Regions from separate parts of the Bacillus sp. ISL-35 genome, predicted to be linked through region 2. Evidence: a T-box and tRNA genes for the amino acid it is inferred to sense, from the RefSeq annotation. Region 2 holds a T-box; the other holds one or more tRNA genes.
What was found. A T-box is a leader RNA that pairs with one kind of tRNA and senses whether it is charged. The one in region 2 lies ahead of leuS (leucine--tRNA ligase), so its partner is inferred to be a tRNA-Leu.
Positions count from the first base shown of each region.

Region 1: it encodes a tRNA-Leu, which carries the amino acid that the T-box ahead of leuS (leucine--tRNA ligase) is inferred to sense. The anticodon was not compared.

Region 1 covers NZ_JAGGQK010000018.1:28,472-37,500, reverse strand. Annotated here, with positions in the region: rRNA gene rrf (5S ribosomal RNA) at 48-163, shown strand; tRNA gene J7E38_RS19970 (tRNA-Asn) at 231-305, shown strand; tRNA gene J7E38_RS19965 (tRNA-Ser) at 310-401, shown strand; tRNA gene J7E38_RS19960 (tRNA-Glu) at 419-493, shown strand; tRNA gene J7E38_RS19955 (tRNA-Val) at 520-595, shown strand; tRNA gene J7E38_RS19950 (tRNA-Met) at 764-837, shown strand; tRNA gene J7E38_RS19945 (tRNA-Asp) at 841-916, shown strand; tRNA gene J7E38_RS19940 (tRNA-Phe) at 1,075-1,150, shown strand; tRNA gene J7E38_RS19935 (tRNA-Tyr) at 1,221-1,305, shown strand; tRNA gene J7E38_RS19930 (tRNA-Trp) at 1,314-1,387, shown strand; tRNA gene J7E38_RS19925 (tRNA-His) at 1,399-1,474, shown strand; tRNA gene J7E38_RS19920 (tRNA-Gln) at 1,515-1,589, shown strand; tRNA gene J7E38_RS19915 (tRNA-Gly) at 1,596-1,670, shown strand; tRNA gene J7E38_RS19910 (tRNA-Cys) at 1,680-1,754, shown strand; tRNA gene J7E38_RS19905 (tRNA-Leu) at 1,797-1,881, shown strand; tRNA gene J7E38_RS19900 (tRNA-Gly) at 1,934-2,007, shown strand; gene J7E38_RS19895 (B3/B4 domain-containing protein) at 2,144-2,812, opposite strand; gene queG (tRNA epoxyqueuosine(34) reductase QueG) at 2,920-4,077, shown strand; gene J7E38_RS19885 (amidase domain-containing protein) at 4,168-5,058, shown strand; gene trmL (tRNA (uridine(34)/cytosine(34)/5-carboxymethylaminomethyluridine(34)-2'-O)-methyltransferase TrmL) at 5,134-5,613, shown strand; gene nfsA (oxygen-insensitive NADPH nitroreductase) at 5,673-6,422, shown strand; gene J7E38_RS19870 (PrkA family serine protein kinase) at 6,945-8,840, shown strand; gene J7E38_RS19865 (hypothetical protein) at 8,939-9,029, shown strand, end outside.
Region 2 covers NZ_JAGGQK010000013.1:29,969-38,997, forward strand. Annotated here, with positions in the region: gene J7E38_RS17215 (BaiN/RdsA family NAD(P)/FAD-dependent oxidoreductase) at 223-1,491, shown strand; gene J7E38_RS17220 (sporulation protein Cse60) at 1,700-1,885, opposite strand; gene J7E38_RS17225 (rhodanese-like domain-containing protein) at 1,942-2,253, opposite strand; gene leuS (leucine--tRNA ligase) at 2,429-4,843, opposite strand; T-box leader at 4,927-5,147, opposite strand; gene J7E38_RS17235 (nuclease-related domain-containing protein) at 5,496-5,870, shown strand; gene J7E38_RS17240 ((Fe-S)-binding protein) at 6,521-7,237, shown strand; gene J7E38_RS17245 (LutB/LldF family L-lactate oxidation iron-sulfur protein) at 7,298-8,728, shown strand; gene J7E38_RS17250 (LutC/YkgG family protein) at 8,725-9,029, shown strand, end outside.

The DNA of each region.
Region 1 (9,029 bases), on a different contig from region 2:
CAAAATGCACTAAAGACAGTATAATAGATATTGTCTTTGAAAAATAGTCTGGTGGCGATGGCGAGAAGGTCACACCCGTTCCCATACCGAACACGGAAGTTAAGCTTCTCAGCGCCGATGGTAGTTGGGGGTTTCCCCCTGTGAGAGTAGGACGCCGCCGGGCAAGATGCATTTTACATCTTGTTTCAAAGATACGGATCGTGTATCCAGGTCGGAGAAATCATTACTATTCCGCAGTAGCTCAGTGGTAGAGCACTCGGCTGTTAACCGAGCGGTCGTAGGTTCGAATCCTACCTGCGGAGCCAATTTGGAGAGCTGTCCGAGAGGTCGAAGGAGCACGATTGGAAATCGTGTAGACGGTCAACGCTGTCTCAAGGGTTCGAATCCCTTGCTCTCCGCCATAGAAACTTAAATAAACGGCCCCTTGGTCAAGCGGTTAAGACACCGCCCTTTCACGGCGGTAACACGGGTTCGAATCCCGTAGGGGTCACCATTCATTTTAATTAATAACTTATTAATGGAGGATTAGCTCAGCTGGGAGAGCATCTGCCTTACAAGCAGAGGGTCGGCGGTTCGATCCCGTCATCCTCCACCATAAATACTAATGATAATACTTTTATCGTCGCGGGGTGGAGCAACGAGCGTTACTTCACTGTATGAACTGCGAGTTGTACCGATCGAGCTGCTACTTGAGTAAGCTTCCTGAGATCGGGACAGTCAATGCTCTCTAAGAGCATAAATTGAATGATATTTTTATTACCGTCGCGGGGTGGAGCAGTCCGGTAGCTCGTCGGGCTCATAACCCGAAGGTCGCAGGTTCAAATCCTGCCCCCGCAATCTGGTCCCGTGGTGTAGCGGTTAACATGCCTGCCTGTCACGCAGGAGATCGCCGGTTCGATCCCGGTCGGGACCGCCATTTTTATAAGCTTCAGGCAACAATATCATAGTAGCTCAGTCGGTAGAGCAAGTTGCTCACATCATCGAAGAAGCTTCTGCGGCAACTTGCGAGAAAGACCGAAGGTCATTCGAGCAAAGGACAAAAGCCTAACAGAATTTAGACAACAATATCATAGTGGCTCAGTAGCTCAGTCGGTAGAGCAAAGGACTGAAAATCCTTGTGTCGGCGGTTCGATTCCGTCCTGAGCCACCATTTAAAATGATCCTGGTTAATCAGGAAATTGAGTAAATGGGTTTTTCAACATCGGAAATGATGTTATAATGGAGGGGTAGCGAAGTGGCTAAACGCGGCGGACTGTAAATCCGCTCCCTCAGGGTTCGGCGGTTCGAATCCGTCCCCCTCCACCATTTATCATAGGGGTATAGTTTAAAGGTAGAACGAAGGTCTCCAAAACCTTTGGTGTGGGTTCGATTCCTACTACCCCTGCCAATTTTATTATGGCGATTGTGGCGAAGTGGTTAACGCATCGGATTGTGGTTCCGACATTCGTGGGTTCGATTCCCATCAGTCGCCCCATTTCAAATCACATATTCAATCAGTATTGAATATAATATATTGGGCTATAGCCAAGCGGTAAGGCATCGCACTTTGACTGCGACATGCGTTGGTTCGAATCCAGCTAGCCCAGCCATTTTTTGCGGAAGTAGTTCAGTGGTAGAATACAACCTTGCCAAGGTTGGGGTCGCGGGTTCGAATCCCGTCTTCCGCTCCAATATAATATGGCGGCATAGCCAAGTGGTAAGGCAAAGGTCTGCAAAACCTTTATTCACCGGTTCAAATCCGGTTGCCGCCTCCACTAATTATTTAGTGGCAATAGCAGTACTTGAAATCTTCATATGCCGGTGTGGCGGAATTGGCAGACGCGCACGACTCAAAATCGTGTTCCTTCTGGAGTGTCGGTTCGACCCCGACCACCGGTACCATCTTTTTTTAAAACAGGATTTCCTGTTTTCTTTATTTTCATAAGATATGTATGCGGGTGTAGTTTAGTGGTAAAACCTCAGCCTTCCAAGCTGATGATGAGGGTTCGATTCCCTTCACCCGCTCCATACATACGTGACTAACGCAGTATATCGTTTCTTGAAAACGACGTGCTGCGTTTTTATTTTATCCGGCAATATTGATGGGGGCGGATCTTTCTTATTCCAAAGGGATAGACTGTCATGGGAATAAAAAAGGGATGCATCAGCATCCCACAAGTCTATATGTACCCGTTCCTCCATGAATCTGGGTGAACATGTTCATAAGTGATTCAGTCATCTTCTCCATGTCTGTTAAAGGGGAAGAAGGCCTTAAATAGACAATCTGCAACGCGTTTCTTGTTTCTTCTGTCACTGCCGTTCTTTCAGAATCGACGAAAGGGCTCCCGAACGGCCCTCTATCGTCCGCAGAAAGGATCAGGTTAGCCAGGTTATTGGTTCTCCCGTTCAGGCCAGCGTACTCTTCATTTTCTTCGCCAATTTTAATCGTGACATTCCCCTTCAGTTTATTACTATCGTAAACTCCAATTGGAATTTGATATTCGAGTGAGAAGAAATTATTCAGATCTATTGCACTATGTAACGATTGAAGATAATTCTGCTTTGAGATCCTTCGGTAGAGGGCTTCGGCAGAGTGTCTATATCGGTTTGGATCCTTTCCCGTTGTTTTGAATATTCCTCGCCACTCTTTGATTCCATCAAGCTCTGTTACGTTTTTTTCCAAAAGGTCAAAGTATATGGATTCCTGGAAGAGCTGCAGTCTGCCTTTCAACATTTGAGGAGATTCTCCTACTTGTATATCCTTATACTCGATCATTCCGATTGTAAATCCGGGAATGAGATCGCATATCGCCCTGGAAACTTGAATTTCCATTGATTCCACCTCCAAATCTGCTTTAAAATAGTTTATCATAAAAGAGATTTGCTTTTAAATTTATCGAATTTAAATATAGATATTAAAATGGAAAGGAGGATTCTATAATGGATACGGCAAGTTTGAAAAAGGAGATCATAGCATACAGCAAAACGATCGGCATCGATAAAATTGGTTTTGCAGCACCATCAACCTTTGAAGAGATGAAGGTCCGGTTATACAGGCAGCAGGAACTTCACTATCAATCCGGGTTTGAAGAAAAGGACATTGAAAAGAGAACGGAGCCTGCACTGATTTTTGACACTCCTAAATCAATCATTTCGATTGCTCTCGCTTATCCTTCAAAAATGAAGACGAAAGTGATCAGCAAGAAGGGAGAAAGGCGTGGAATCTTCTGTCGTGCTTCATGGGGAACTGATTACCATGCGGTCCTGAGGGACAGGCTGAGAAAACTAGAGGAATTCATTGCTTTGAAAGTTCCCGGAGCCCGCTTCAAATCAATGGTCGATACGGGTGAACTGGTTGACAGGGCAGTTGCTGAACGTGCGGGAATCGGCTGGAGCGGGAAAAACTGTTCGATTATCACACCTGAGTTTGGCTCATACGTCTATCTGGGCGAAATGATCACGAATATCCCATTTGAGCCGGACCATCCCATGGAGGACCGCTGTGGCAGCTGCAACAAGTGTGTGGATGTCTGTCCTACAGGTGCGCTGGTACAGGGCGGCCAGCTGGATGCGCAAAAATGTATTGCGTTCGTGACTCAAACTAAGGGTTTTTTAGCAGATGAATTCAGGGAGAAGCTCGGAAACCGTTTATATGGATGTGATACTTGCCAGACTGTGTGCCCTGAAAATAAAGGCAAGGATTTTCATTTCCATATAGAGATGGAACCAGATCCTGAGATTGCGAAACCGCTGCTGAAACCTTTATTGACCATGAGCAACCGTGAGTTCAAAGAAAAGTTCGGACATGTATCCGGATCGTGGCGTGGTAAGAAGCCTATCCAGCGTAATGCGATCATTGCCCTTGCTCATTATAAGGATGATACAGCAGTGCCTGAGTTGATAATGGTCATGAAGGATGATCCAAGACCTGTTCTGAGAGGAACGGCAGCGTGGGCGCTTGGCAAAATTGGCGGACGTGCCGCCTTGGACGCATTGGAGCATGCTTCAATTGTCGAGAAGGATGAAGAGGTATTACAGGAAATCAGTAAAGGCCTGGATTTTTTTAATGAAAAGGAACAGACCGATATGCCAATTTAGGACCGAATGGATTTTAATGAATCCATTCTTTTTTAATGCCTGAAATCCCTTTTACCTTCATAAACATGATAGGTGAAGGGAGAGATGAGTATGCGTGAACAACTGCAGGAGCTGCTGGAACAGCGAGTCCTTCAATGTGTATCCATGCCTCGCAATCAATTGCATGAGTGTCCGGGCATTGAGTTAAAAAAGCAGAGCTTTGCAAACAGGTCTGCTGAAATTGTAAAAGCAAAGGCAGATGGCAGGATCAAGCAAAAATTTGAAGATAAGGAGAATGCCTCTGTTCTATATGATGTTCACTTTCAGTATTTGATCAAGCAAAGAGGTTTATTTTACATGGAAGAGGAAGTGGAAAAGAGGCGAGCAGAATTTTATAAAGGTATCCTGGTAAAGGACGAGAAGTTGAATGAAATTGAACCTGCGGAGAAAATTGAGGAAGAGCTGCCTGCCTTTTCGCATGAGACGGACGGACAGGAGAGGAAAGGCTTCCGATATGACAGGTTAAAGGCGGTCCAGTATGCTGAACGCTGGTGGAATGACTATAATCCCGCATATAAGAAGTTTGAAGTGGATTGTACCAATTATATATCGCAATGTCTGCATGTTGGCGGGGCACCGATGCGCGGCTATCCAAACCGAAGCAATGGCTGGTGGATGCAAAGTAATAATTGGAGCTTCAGCTGGTCGGTCGCAAATGCGTTGCGCTGGCATATTCCTGGTTCAAAGTTTGGGTTAAGGGGAAGAGAGGTGGGCAGTGCAGAAAAGCTGAAGCTCGGCGATGTGATCTGTTACGATTTCCAGGGGGATGGACGGTTTGACCATACGACCATTGTAACCGGACATGATGGGGACGGAATGCCGCTTGTCAACGCCCATACGTATAACAGTCGGATGAGGTACTGGGCATATGAAGATTCAACTGCCTATACCCCGAACATAAAGTATAAGTTCCTGACGATTACTGATGACCGTGATGAATGAATGTCGGGGCCATTTCTTTTGCTGTGAGGGAGTGTAATGGTATAATAGCTGTAGTTTTGATTAGAGGTGAAAGTCATGGCATTGCATGTTGTATTATACCAGCCGCTCATTCCAGCAAACACTGGCAATATTGCGCGCACATGCGCTGGTACCGACACCGAGCTTCACTTGATCAGGCCATTGGGGTTTTCAACGGATGATAAGATGCTGAAGCGTGCCGGGTTGGATTATTGGGAACACGTAAAAATCCATTACTATGATTCGCTGGATGATTTTTATCAGCAGAACGAGGGTGGAGAATTCTTTTATGTGACCAAATTTGGCAAGAAGGCGCATTCTGCTTTCGATTATAGTGCAACCGATCAGGAGTACTTCTTTATTTTCGGCCGGGAGACAACCGGACTTCCTTCAGAAGTGATTGAAAACAATATGGATAGATGCCTTCGGCTGCCTATGAATGAAAATATTCGTTCGTTAAACTTGTCCAATACAGCCGCTATCCTGATTTATGAGGCATTAAGGCAGCAGGATTATCGCGATTTGCGCAAAAATTAGGAGGCCTTTTCAGGTCTCCTTTTTGGCATTACCATCATATTGAAGGAGCTGAGAGAAGAATGAACAAGGTAATCGAAACCATTTTAAACCATCGCTCGGTAAGGAGCTTTAAAAATCAGGTGCTGGACCGTGAACAGATAGAAGCGATTGTAAAAAGCGCACAGGCAGCTTCTACCTCGAGCTTCATCCAGGCGTATTCGATTATTGGCGTAACGGACCAGGAAAAGAAGGACAAGCTGTCTGAAATTGCCGGGAATCAGGCATATGTCGCAGCTAATGGCCATTTTTTCGTGTTTTGTGCGGATCTTTACCGTCATAAGGTCTTAGCCGGGATGGAGAATGCCGATTTAAATGACTCAATTGAGAGTACGGAGAAATTCATGGTTGCATTGATTGATGCAGCACTGGCCGCGCAGAATGCTGCAATTGCTGCTGAATCAATGGGTCTTGGTATTTGCTATATCGGAGGAATCCGCAATGACCTGGAAGCGGTAAAGGAAGTTTTGAAGACGCCTGAACATGTGATTCCTCTGTTTGGCATGGCAGTAGGCTATCCTGATCAGGAGACGGATTTAAAGCCTCGTCTGGCAATGGAACATGTCTATATGGAAAATGAGTATCAGCAGGACCAGAGCTTGTTTGAGAAGCAGCTGCAGGATTATAATGAAACGACCTCGCAATACTACCGTGAAAGAACGGGAGGGAAACGTGAGGACACCTGGACCGGCCAAATGGCCAAGATGCTAGGTCGTAAATCGCGGATGTATATGAAGGAGTTTGTAGAAAAACAGAATTTAAATAAAAAATAAGGCTCTTTTCTCAAACTTTGTTGCTATTGAAACAAAATTGGATTGAATTAGCTGTAATTCTTCGTAAAAGTAGACGCTTTATATGAGAAAAGAGCATTCAAACTATATACCGACCGCTAAAATAGGTATATATTACGTTAAAATCGGCTTTAGGATTTTAACAACAATCTTTACGAAAACAGCCAAAAATAATGATAAAAAAGCTGCCAATCGGCAGCTTTTTATTTTTTGGTGATCCCCGGCTTATCATCGTAACCTGAAGTGAAGATTGCAGATAAGAATGCAACTGTGACGCCCAGAATTAGAATTAGTTTCATGTATGTAAGCCTCCCTTTTATTCGATTTTGTCCATATAAAAATTATTATAGCCTATTATCTCCGAACTGTGAAGGAGATGCCTCTATTTTTGCACGGAGAATTAAAAAGGACAATCAGGACAGCCCAACGAATACGCATGTTCAAATTGTTTGCTGCATAGAATTTATTAATCGTCTCTTGATAACGCTACATGGGGAGGTCCATATGGATATTTTAAAAAAGATTGAAATGTATCGCCAGGATGAAGAGAAGCTGAAGTGGGAAGGGACGTTCAGGGAATATCTTGAAATTGTGAAGGAACAGCCATGGGTTGCTCAATCGGCACATTCGCGTGTATATAATATGATCAAAGACGCAGGAATTGAAAGCGACAAAGGCAAAAAAAGGTATTCCTTCTTTAGTTCCCAATTATTTGGCCTTGAGGAAGCATTGGAGAGGCTTGTCGAAGAGTATTTCCATCCAGCGGCTAAAAGGCTGGATGTCAGGAAACGGATCCTGCTGTTGATGGGACCGGTGAGCGGTGGAAAATCCACCCTGGTCACAATGCTGAAAAGAGGATTAGAAGCATACTCACATACTGACAGAGGGGCGATATACGCCATTAAGGGATGCCCTATGCATGAAGATCCGCTGCATATGATTCCGCATCATCTCCGCAAGGATTTTTATGATGAATATGGTATCAGGATTGAAGGCAATCTGTCGCCGCTTAATATGATGAGGCTTGAACAGGAATATGGCGGCAGGATAGAAGATGTTATTATCGAGAGAGTCTTCTTCTCAGAGGACAAAAGAACCGGGATTGGCACATTCAGCCCATCTGACCCAAAATCGCAGGATATCGCGGATTTAACCGGAAGCATTGATTTCTCCACGATTGCCGAGTACGGTTCAGAATCCGATCCGAGGGCATATCGCTTTGATGGTGAACTGAATAAAGCGAACCGGGGGATGATGGAGTTCCAGGAAATGCTGAAGTGTGACGAGAAATTCCTCTGGCATTTGCTGAGCCTGACACAGGAAGGCAATTTTAAAGCGGGAAGATTCGCCTTGATCAGTGCGGATGAACTGATTGTTGCCCATACGAATGAAACAGAGTACCGTTCATTCATTTCAAATAAAAAGAACGAAGCACTGCATTCACGTATAATCGTGATGCCGATACCTTACAACTTGAAAGTGTCTGAAGAAGAGAAAATTTATGACAAGATGATCAGGGAAAGCGATGTAAATGATGTCCATATCGCACCGCATACACTTAGGGTGGCTGCAATGTTCACAATCCTTACGCGCCTGAAGGATCCGAAAAAAGGTGATATTGACCTGATCAAGAAGATGCGGCTGTACGATGGTGAAAGTGTAGAGGGTTATAACCGGGCCGATGTTGAGGAATTGAAGAAAGAGCATCAGGATGAAGGAATGAGCGGGATTGACCCTCGCTATGTCATCAACCGGATTTCTTCCACAATAATCAGGAAGGAAGTTAAAACGATCAATGCACTTGATGTTTTACGGTCATTGAAAGAGGGACTTGACCAGCACCCTTCGATCACTGCAGAAACAAGAGAGCGTTATTTGAACTATATATCTCTTGCCCGTAAAGAGTATGATGATATCGCCAAGAAGGAAGTCCAAAAGGCATTCGTGTATTCATACGAAGAATCAGCTAAAACCCTTATGGATAATTACCTTGATAATGTTGAGGCATATTGCAATAAGGCGAAGATGCGTGATCAGCTGACTGGAGAGGAAATTAATCCGGATGAAAAGCTGATGCGCTCGATTGAAGAGCAGATTGGCATTTCCGAAAATGCGAAAAAAGCGTTCCGCGAAGAGATTTTAATCAGAATTTCTGCTTATGCGCGCAAAGGCAAGAGGTTTGACTACAATTCGCATGACCGCCTGCGTGAAGCGATCCAGAAAAAGCTTTTTGCTGATCTGAAGGATGTTGTGAAGATTACGACTTCAACGAAGACTCCTGATGAGACGCAACTGAAGAAAATCAATAATGTTGTCGCAAGGCTGATTGATGAGCATGGCTACAACTCCACTTCCGCAAACGAATTGCTGCGGTATGTTGGAAGCTTGTTAAATAGATAGCCAGCGAGGACCTGCAGATTGCAGGTCCTTTTCAGCTTGTGGTACAAGAGTTTATTTAGATTCCATAGAGGGAATAGTACAGGCAAGAGGTGATAATGATGGCAAAAGAAGAATTACCAAAAGACTTACCAAGAAACTATGTCCCGAAAAACAGTTCCATGGCGCGTAATGAAGATGAAATCGAAAATC
Region 2 (9,029 bases):
TGTATTTTACCATAAACACAATCCGGCACTATGATATTTATCAATGGATGGAGAAATTTCCTGCATTCCCTAGTTTACTCTTTCTTCAGCTTCACTGCCAGTTTTCAGGCTGAAGAGGTTTGAATTTCTCAGTCTTGGCAATGTTTTTAAAGTAGAGATGGATTATAATAAGAAAAGTGCGAAACTGCATTTATAAAAGTGAAACGAAAAGTTGGTGAAGCAATGAAATACGATGTAATCGTCCTTGGCGGCGGGCCTTCTGGTTTGATGGCTGCGATTGCTGCTGGCGAGAAAGGTGCAAAGGTGCTGCTGATCGATAAAGGGGACAAGCTTGGCCGCAAGCTGGCCATCTCCGGCGGTGGACGCTGCAATGTGACAAATCGCCTTCCTGTCGATGAAATCATTAAACATATACCCGGAAATGGCCGGTTCCTTTACAGTGCCCTTTCGATTTTTAGCAATGAAGATATCATTTCATTTTTTGAAGGACTCGGGATCAAGCTGAAAGAAGAGGACCACGGCCGGATGTTCCCAGTCTCAGATAAAGCCCAATCGGTTGTCGATGCTCTTTTAACAAAGCTTAGAGAGTTAAAAGTAGAAATTAAGACGAATACTCCTGTAGCCGATGTTCATTATAGGGACGGAAAAGTTGAAGCTGTTGAATTGAAAAATGGAGAAAGTATTTTAGCAGACAGCGTAATCATCGCCGTCGGCGGAAAATCCGTGCCCCATACCGGTTCGACTGGCGATGGATACGCCTGGGCAGAAAAAGCAGGCCACACCATCACCACCCTTTTTCCAACCGAAGTGCCCGTGACTTCTTCAGAGCCTTTTATAAAAGAAAAGGTTCTGCAGGGACTTTCCTTGAGAGGGATTGCGCTAAGTGTCCTGAACCCAAAAGGAAAAGCGCTGATCACACACAAGATGGACATGATTTTCACGCATTTTGGAATTAGCGGCCCAGCCGTCCTGCGCTGCAGCCAGTTCGTCGTCAAAGCGATGCAAAAGTGGAATCTGAAAGAAGTCGTTATGTCCCTGGACGCCCTGCCTGACATGAAGGAAGAAGAATTGTTCCAGGAAATCAATAAGCTGATAAATGCCGAGCCAAAGAAAGCACTGAAAAACCTGCTTAAAGGCCTTTTGCCTGAACGCTATTTATTGTTCCTGCTTGAGCGGAATGAAATTGACCCAGCAATGCAGGGCGGACAGCTTGGCCATGAAAAAATCAGGAACTTTGCCAAATCAGTCAAGCAATTCGAGTTCAAGGTCAACGGAACCCTGCCGCTTGATAAAGCCTTCGTCACCGGCGGCGGCGTCTCCGTCAAAGAAGTCGAGCCGCAAACAATGGCATCCAAGAAAACAGAAGGACTATATTTCTGCGGTGAGATCCTCGATATCCACGGATATACTGGAGGCTACAACATCACATCTGCGCTTGTTACCGGAAGGCTCGCCGGAACCAATGCAGCCGGGTATGCGCTTGAGAAATAGAGATATGTATTTAGTGTTCATCACAGATTGACGTGATGGACACTTTTTTTGATTTTTTGCTATTTTTTGTTCTTCATGGTTTGATGATGGACACTTTTGGTCGGTTTCCATCCGTTTTTGTCCGTCATGGCCTTGATGACGGACGCTTTCTCCCTTCGTGCCTTGCCACGAATCTTTTTTCACATAAAAACAGAGCCTGATTCAAGACTCAGGCTCTGTACACAATCATGGCTGAAAAACAGTATATCTGCTCTTCATCCTCTTCTTCAGGTATGACCGCGACATTGTATTTAATGTCGAGAAGTTTTTTTTCATCTAGCTTTTCAAGAAACACGTTCATATCCTGTTCGAGATCTTTTTCATGCTCATGATCAAACACTCTGACCTGGATCAAGGGAATCTTCCTTCCTTTTTACCATCCATTCTGGCCAGATTTTCAGAATCTTATAATTATGGGCGTTTTGTTTCTCCGCCCCAGCTCATCATGCCGCCAACCATGTTACGGACTTTGTAGCCTTGCTCGTTCATGTAGTGGCAGACATTGCCGCTGCGTGCGCTTGAACGGCAGATGAAGATATATTCTTTGTCCTTGTCGAATTCGTTCATTCTTTCAGGAATTTCGCCCATTGGGATGTGCTTGGCTCCAGGGATCATGCCGGATTCAACTTCGTCATGTTCACGTACGTCCACCATTTCAGGCTTTTCGCCTGCTTCCAGTTTCTTTTGAAGCTCTTCAGTTGAGATTGTTTCAATTTTATTCATAAGTCATTTCCTCCAATTTTCAATAAAATTTATCCTTATTCAAGGATCAATACACCATATTGTATTTTCCCCTATTTATTATATAAAAACTCCTTTTATAATACAAAGAAAAAACCTCATGGGGTATTCTTATATAAAAACAAAGGACCGCCATAGCGATCCCTTGCAAAACGTATTAGTTAGCGACAATGTTGACAAGCTTTCCTGGTACTGCTATCACTTTTCGAACTGTTTTGCCGTCGATTTGTTCCTTAACGGTATTATCGCCCATCGCGATCTGCTCAAGAGTTTCTCTGTTTGCATCGGCAGGTACCATCATTTTTGCTTTGATCTTGCCGTTCACCTGAACAACGATTTCAACTTCGTCATCGACAAGCTTGGCTTCATCATATGCTGGCCATGCTGCATAAGTGATAGACTCGCTGTTTCCAAGCTTTTCCCAAAGTTCTTCTGTGATATGCGGCGCTATTGGCGCAAGCATTTTCACGAAACCTTCGACGTATGCCTTAGGAAGCTCCTCAGCCTTGTATGCTTCGTTAATGAAGACCATCATTTGAGAAATCGCTGTGTTGAAACGAAGTCCTTCATAGTCTTCTGTTACCTTTTTAACCGTCTGGTGGTAGACTTTTTCAAGGTTTTGGTTTTCCACATCTTTGATCTTCGAGCTCAGGCTGCCGTTTTCATCGACGAACAGGCGCCAGATACGGTCAAGGAATCGGCGTGATCCGTCAAGTCCATTTGTAGACCATGCAATCGAAGCTTCAAGCGGTCCCATGAACATTTCGTAAAGGCGAAGTGTATCCGCACCATGGCTTCCGACGATTTCATCCGGGTTGACGACATTGCCTTTTGATTTACTCATTTTTTCATTATTTTCACCAAGGATCATCCCCTGGTTGAAAAGCTTCTGGAATGGCTCTTTCGTATGGACAACACCTACATCGTAAAGGACCTTATGCCAGAAACGAGCGTAAAGCAAGTGAAGTACAGCGTGCTCCGCGCCTCCGATATAAATATCAACAGGCAGCCACTGCTTTAATTTTTCTTCATCGGCAAGTGCCTGGTCATTCTTCGGATCAATATAGCGCAAATAGTACCAGCAGCTGCCACCCCATTGCGGCATTGTGTTCGTTTCCCTGCGGCCTTTTTTGCCTGTTTCAGGATCCACTACATTCACCCAGTCATGAATATTGGCAAGTGGAGACTCGCCTGTACCAGAAGGCTTGATATCCGTCGTTTTAGGAAGAACAAGCGGAAGCTGGTCCTCCGGAACTGCTGTCATTGTGCCATCTTCCCAGTGAATGATCGGAATCGGCTCGCCCCAGTAACGCTGGCGGCTGAATAGCCAGTCACGAAGACGGTAAGTAACCTTCTTCGTACCGATACCTTTTTCCTCAAGCCATGCAATCATCTTACTGATTGCCTCTTCCTTGCCCATTCCGTTAAGGAATTCAGAGTTGATGTGCTCGCCGTCGCCAATGTATGCTTCTTTTTCAATGTCTCCGCCGGCAACGACTTCCTTGATCTCCAAATCGAATTTCTTAGCGAACTCGTAGTCACGCTCGTCATGTCCCGGTACTGCCATGATGGCGCCAGTTCCATAAGAAGCAAGAACATAGTCCGCGATCCAGATTGGCATTTTTTCTCCATTAACTGGATTGATTGCATAGGCCCCAGTAAAGACGCCAGTTTTGTCCTTGGCAAGATCTGTACGCTCAAGATCGCTCTTGCTCTTGATTTCATCGATATATTTTTCGACTGCTGCTTTTTGTTCTGATGTAGTGATTTTATCAACTAATTGATGCTCAGGTGCAAGCACTGCATATGTTGCGCCGAACAGTGTATCCGGACGTGTTGTGAAAACCGTGAATGTACCTTCATGTCCTTCGATGTTAAAAGTGATTTCCGCACCTTCCGAACGGCCAATCCAGTTGCGCTGCATATCCTTCAGACTCTCCGGCCAATCAAGCAAGTCAAGGTCTTCAAGAAGGCGGTCCGCATAGGCAGTGATCCTCAACATCCACTGTCTCATCGGACGGCGTTCCACCGGATGTCCTCCGCGCTCACTTTTACCGTCGATCACTTCTTCATTCGCTAAAACTGTCCCTAGTGCCGGGCACCAGTTAACAGCGACTTCGTCAATGTACGCAAGCCCTTTTTCATAAAGCTTAAGGAAAATCCACTGAGTCCACTTGTAGTATTCAGGATCAGTCGTGTTGACTTCACGGTCCCAATCGTATGAAAAACCTAATGCCTTGATTTGGCGGCGGAACGTATTAATGTTCTTCTCGGTGAATTCTGCCGGGTCATTCCCGGTATCCAGCGCGTACTGCTCTGCTGGAAGTCCGAATGCATCCCAGCCCATTGGATGTAGGACGTTGAATCCCTGCATCCTTTTCATGCGGGAAAGGATGTCAGTTGCCGTATAACCTTCCGGGTGTCCAACGTGAAGGCCGGCACCAGAGGGATACGGGAACATATCAAGTGCGTAAAACTTCTCTTTCCCTTTATCTTCAGTTGTTTTGAAGGTTTTATTCTGTTCCCAATAAGCTTGCCATTTACTCTCGATTTCCTGATGGTTGAAACTCATCGCAATGTCCTCCTGTTTGATTTCGATTTATTTTTTATTTTTAGCGGATGAATTTTTGCAAATAAAAAACTCCCGCCCCTGTAAAAAGGGACGAGAGGTTATGTATGATCTCCCGCGGTACCACCCAAATTAGTGTGTAACACTCGCTTCATTCATCCTTAACGCGGAAAACGGCAAACGCTACTTGTTTGTTCACGTCTGCGACTCAAAGGCGAGTTCATGATGGATCCCGTCTGGCTTGCACCAACCGCCAGCTCTCTACAACAGGCTTTACACCACTACTGCTCCTTATCGAAGTCTTTCGTTATGAATATAGAGTAATTGTAATAAAATTCCCCTGCAGATGCAAGCGGGGATGGAAATAAATGATTATGGAGAGTAGTTTATGAGTGGGCGCGGTGTTTTGTGTAGGATTTCCACCTTGTTTTCGGACACATTTTTGGAAAAAATCGTGGAGAATTTCCAGTTCGCGGAATCGCGATTGATTTTCGCGGAATCAACTTGTACTTTCGCGGAATTACGGTGAATTTTCGCGGAATTAACCTCTCATATCGCGGGATTCCAAGACTTTTTTCAAAAAACAAATGAAATTAAAGGATTTTTAGCGGCGATAACGAATGTACTTGGTAAAACTTAATATGGAGTGATGCAAGTGATCGCAAAATATCGTACAATCCCCATGGAAATCCTCATTTATGAAGCCATTATCCGCCGTTTGCCTGATCACCACCCTCGAAAACCTGAATTCCTCTCCAAACTAAACCGATGGAAAGCAGGATACAAGGGGGAAAAAGAAGTAGACTACTATCTTTCCCTGTTTCCCGACGACGACTTAACAATTTTTCAATACCTCAGGCTTCCCCACCATAACGGTCATTTCCAAATTGATACTTTGATCATCAGCGCCTGGTTTATAGCAGTTATCGAATCGAAGAATTTTGCAGGCACGATTGAACTCGACCCTGAATTGGATCAATTGCTCCAGAATTCAGATGGCGCAGAAAAGGCATATAGCAATCCAATTTAACAAGCTGAAATCCAAAGTTCCCACCTCGCCAAGTGGCTTCTTAAACACCAACTTCCTCTGCCTCCGATAGAGATGTTTGTTACAATCAGCAATCCTCAGACCATTATCAAAAATCCATACCACCACAAAGAAGTAGCCTATAGACTATGTCGGACAGCAAGAATTCCTTTCAAGATTTCCACTTTAAAATCAAAGCATGATAAAGAACAACTGACAAACAAGGATATAAAAAAAGTTACCAGGCTGCTGCTCAAACAACATGAACCTTTCATACCCGATCCGAAATCACTGGATATCCCTCCGGATCTTATTACCGGTTTCATGTGCCCCCATTGCAACACTTTCAGGATGGACCGCACCCATGGAGCATGGTTTTGTAAAAATTGCGGGAAGACATCAAAGGAAGCACACAAGGCTGCTGTGAGAGATTATTTTCTTTTATATGGTCCGGTTTTTAACCAATATACAATTGAGGAAATTCCTCCATATTGATTCAGAAGATACAGTCACTCGAATCCTCCATTCAATGAATCTTCATACTGCCGGTACCACCAAAAACAGAACCTATTCCCCGCCAAAAGATTTTTTCAACTGACCATTTTAATATAGTACTATTAAAGTAAAAAGATAGATGAAATGAGGCGGACCAAATGAAGGTGACTCTTTTTGCGACTTGTTTGGTTGATCTGTTCCAGGGCAATGTGGGAAAAGCGACGGTGGAGCTGCTGGAGCGGCTTGGCTGTGAAATTGACTTTCCTGAAGCGCAGGTTTGCTGTGGGCAGCCTGCGTATAACAGTGGCTATGTGAAAGAAGCAAAAGCGGCGATGAAGTCGATGATTGATACATTCGCAGATGCCGAGTATGTTGTCTCCCCTTCTGGCTCATGCATTGCGATGTTCCATGAATATCCTCATATTTTTAAGGGGGACCCAGTTTGGGAACCGAAGGCGAGAAATCTTGCGGAAAAATCGTATGAGCTGACGCAGTTCATTGTTGATGTTTTAAAAGTCGAAGATGTCGGAGCCCGGTTTGAAGGAAAGGCAACCTATCACACCTCCTGTCATATGACAAGGCTGCTGGGCATTAAACAAGAACCTATGATTCTTTTAAAAAATGTAAAAGGGCTCGAATTCACCGAGCTCCCGGGCAAGGAGCAGTGCTGCGGTTTCGGCGGTACTTTTTCAGTGAAAATGGCCCAGATCTCTGAGCAGATGGTCGATGAAAAAGTCATGCATATCGAGGAAACAGAAGCGGAATATTTGATTGGGGCTGACGCTGGATGCCTGATGAACATCGGCGGACGGATCGATCGAAAGGGCAAGCCGATCAGGGTTCTGCATATCGCAGAGGTGTTGAACAGCCAGTAAGGTTGTAATTAAGTTACTGAAAATCCGGTAATGCGGATTAACCGATAAGGAGGAATTCCTATGCCAATGAAAATCGGGACTGATGACTTTAAAGAGCGTGTTGCAAATGGCATCGATGACTCATTCATGAGAGGCGCGGTTGCGGGTGCGCAGGAGCGGATGGGGACACGCAGGCAGGATGCTGCGGATGAACTGGGGAACTGGGAAGAATGGCGCAGTCTTGGAGAGGAAATCCGCCAGCATGTGCTCGACAATCTCGATTACTATCTGGAGCAGCTGAGCGAAAATATTGCCAAGCGCGGCGGCCATGTTTTTTTCGCTCAGACCGCTGAAGAGGCAAATGATTATATTAAAAGCATCGTGAACAAAAAGAACGCGAAAAAAATCGTTAAAGCGAAATCAATGGTCACGGAAGAAATCAACCTCAATTCCACTCTTGAACAGGCTGGCTGCACGGTTGTGGAAACGGATCTTGGCGAATACATTCTCCAGGTGGATGATCATGATCCGCCGTCGCATATCGTTGTCCCAGCTTTACATAAAAACAAAGAGCAAATCCGGGACGTTTTTGCCAAAAAACTCGGCTACCAAAAGACGGAGAAGCCAGAGGAACTCGCCTGGCATGCCCGAGAAATGCTGAGAAATGAATATTTGACTGCAGACATCGGGATCACCGGCTGCAATTTTGCCGTGGCGGAAACAGGGTCGTTCGCCCTCGTCACAAATGAAGGAAATGCGGACCTGGTGACTTCCCTGCCAAAAACACAGATCACAGTGATGGGGATGGAGCGGCTCGTCCCGACATTCGAAGAGCTGGAGGTACTGGTCAGCCTGTTGACAAGAAGTGCTGTCGGGCAAAAGCTGACGAGCTACATCACGGTTTTGACAGGACCACGTGAGGAGCTGGATGTCGATGGACCAGAGGAATTCCATCTTGTCATCGTCGATAATGGCCGCTCCAAGATTCTTGGGACCGAGTTCCAGCCGATCCTGCAGTGCATCCGCTGTGCGGCATGCATCAATGTCTGTCCGGTTTACCGCCATGTCGGCGGGCATTCCTATGGCTCCATCTATTCCGGTCCGATAGGCGCGGTGCTGTCCCCGCTGCTCGGCGGGTACGATGAATACAAGGAGCTTCCCTATGCCTCAACACTGTGCGGAGCATGTACGGAAGTTTGTCCGGTAAAAATTCCGCTTCATCAGCTTTTGCATAAGCATCGTCAGGTGATCGTCGAGGAGGAAGGCAAAGCACCGATTTCCGAAAAACTCGCCATGAAAGCGTTCGGGCTTGGCGCAGCGTCCCCGATGCTGTATAAGTTCGGGTCGAAAGCAGCCCCTGCTGCGATGAATCCTTTTACATCTGGAGATAAAATTTCAAACGGGCCCGGACCGTTAAAGGCCTGGACAGAAATCAGGGAATTCCCAGCTCCAAACAAAGAGAGATTCAGGGACTGGTTCAAGAACAGGGAAAAAGGAGGCGGGAAATTATGACGGGGACCATTCAAAACCGGGATGCATTCCTCAACCAGATCGCCAATTCATTGGGCAGGAGCCGGCGCAAGAATGGTGTCACGGTACCTGATTGGCAGCACCGGCCTCAGGATGAAGTTTTAAGCGAGGCAACTACCGATGAGTTAGTCGAAGTCCTTAAAAATCAATGCTTGAAAATCCACACAAGCCTTGTGACGACAGACCTGGAAACTCTGCCTTCTACTCTGGATAAGGTTGTCCACGACTATGGCGGCGGTCCGGTTGTGTCGTGGAAGGATCAACGTTTTGCAGACTGGGGACT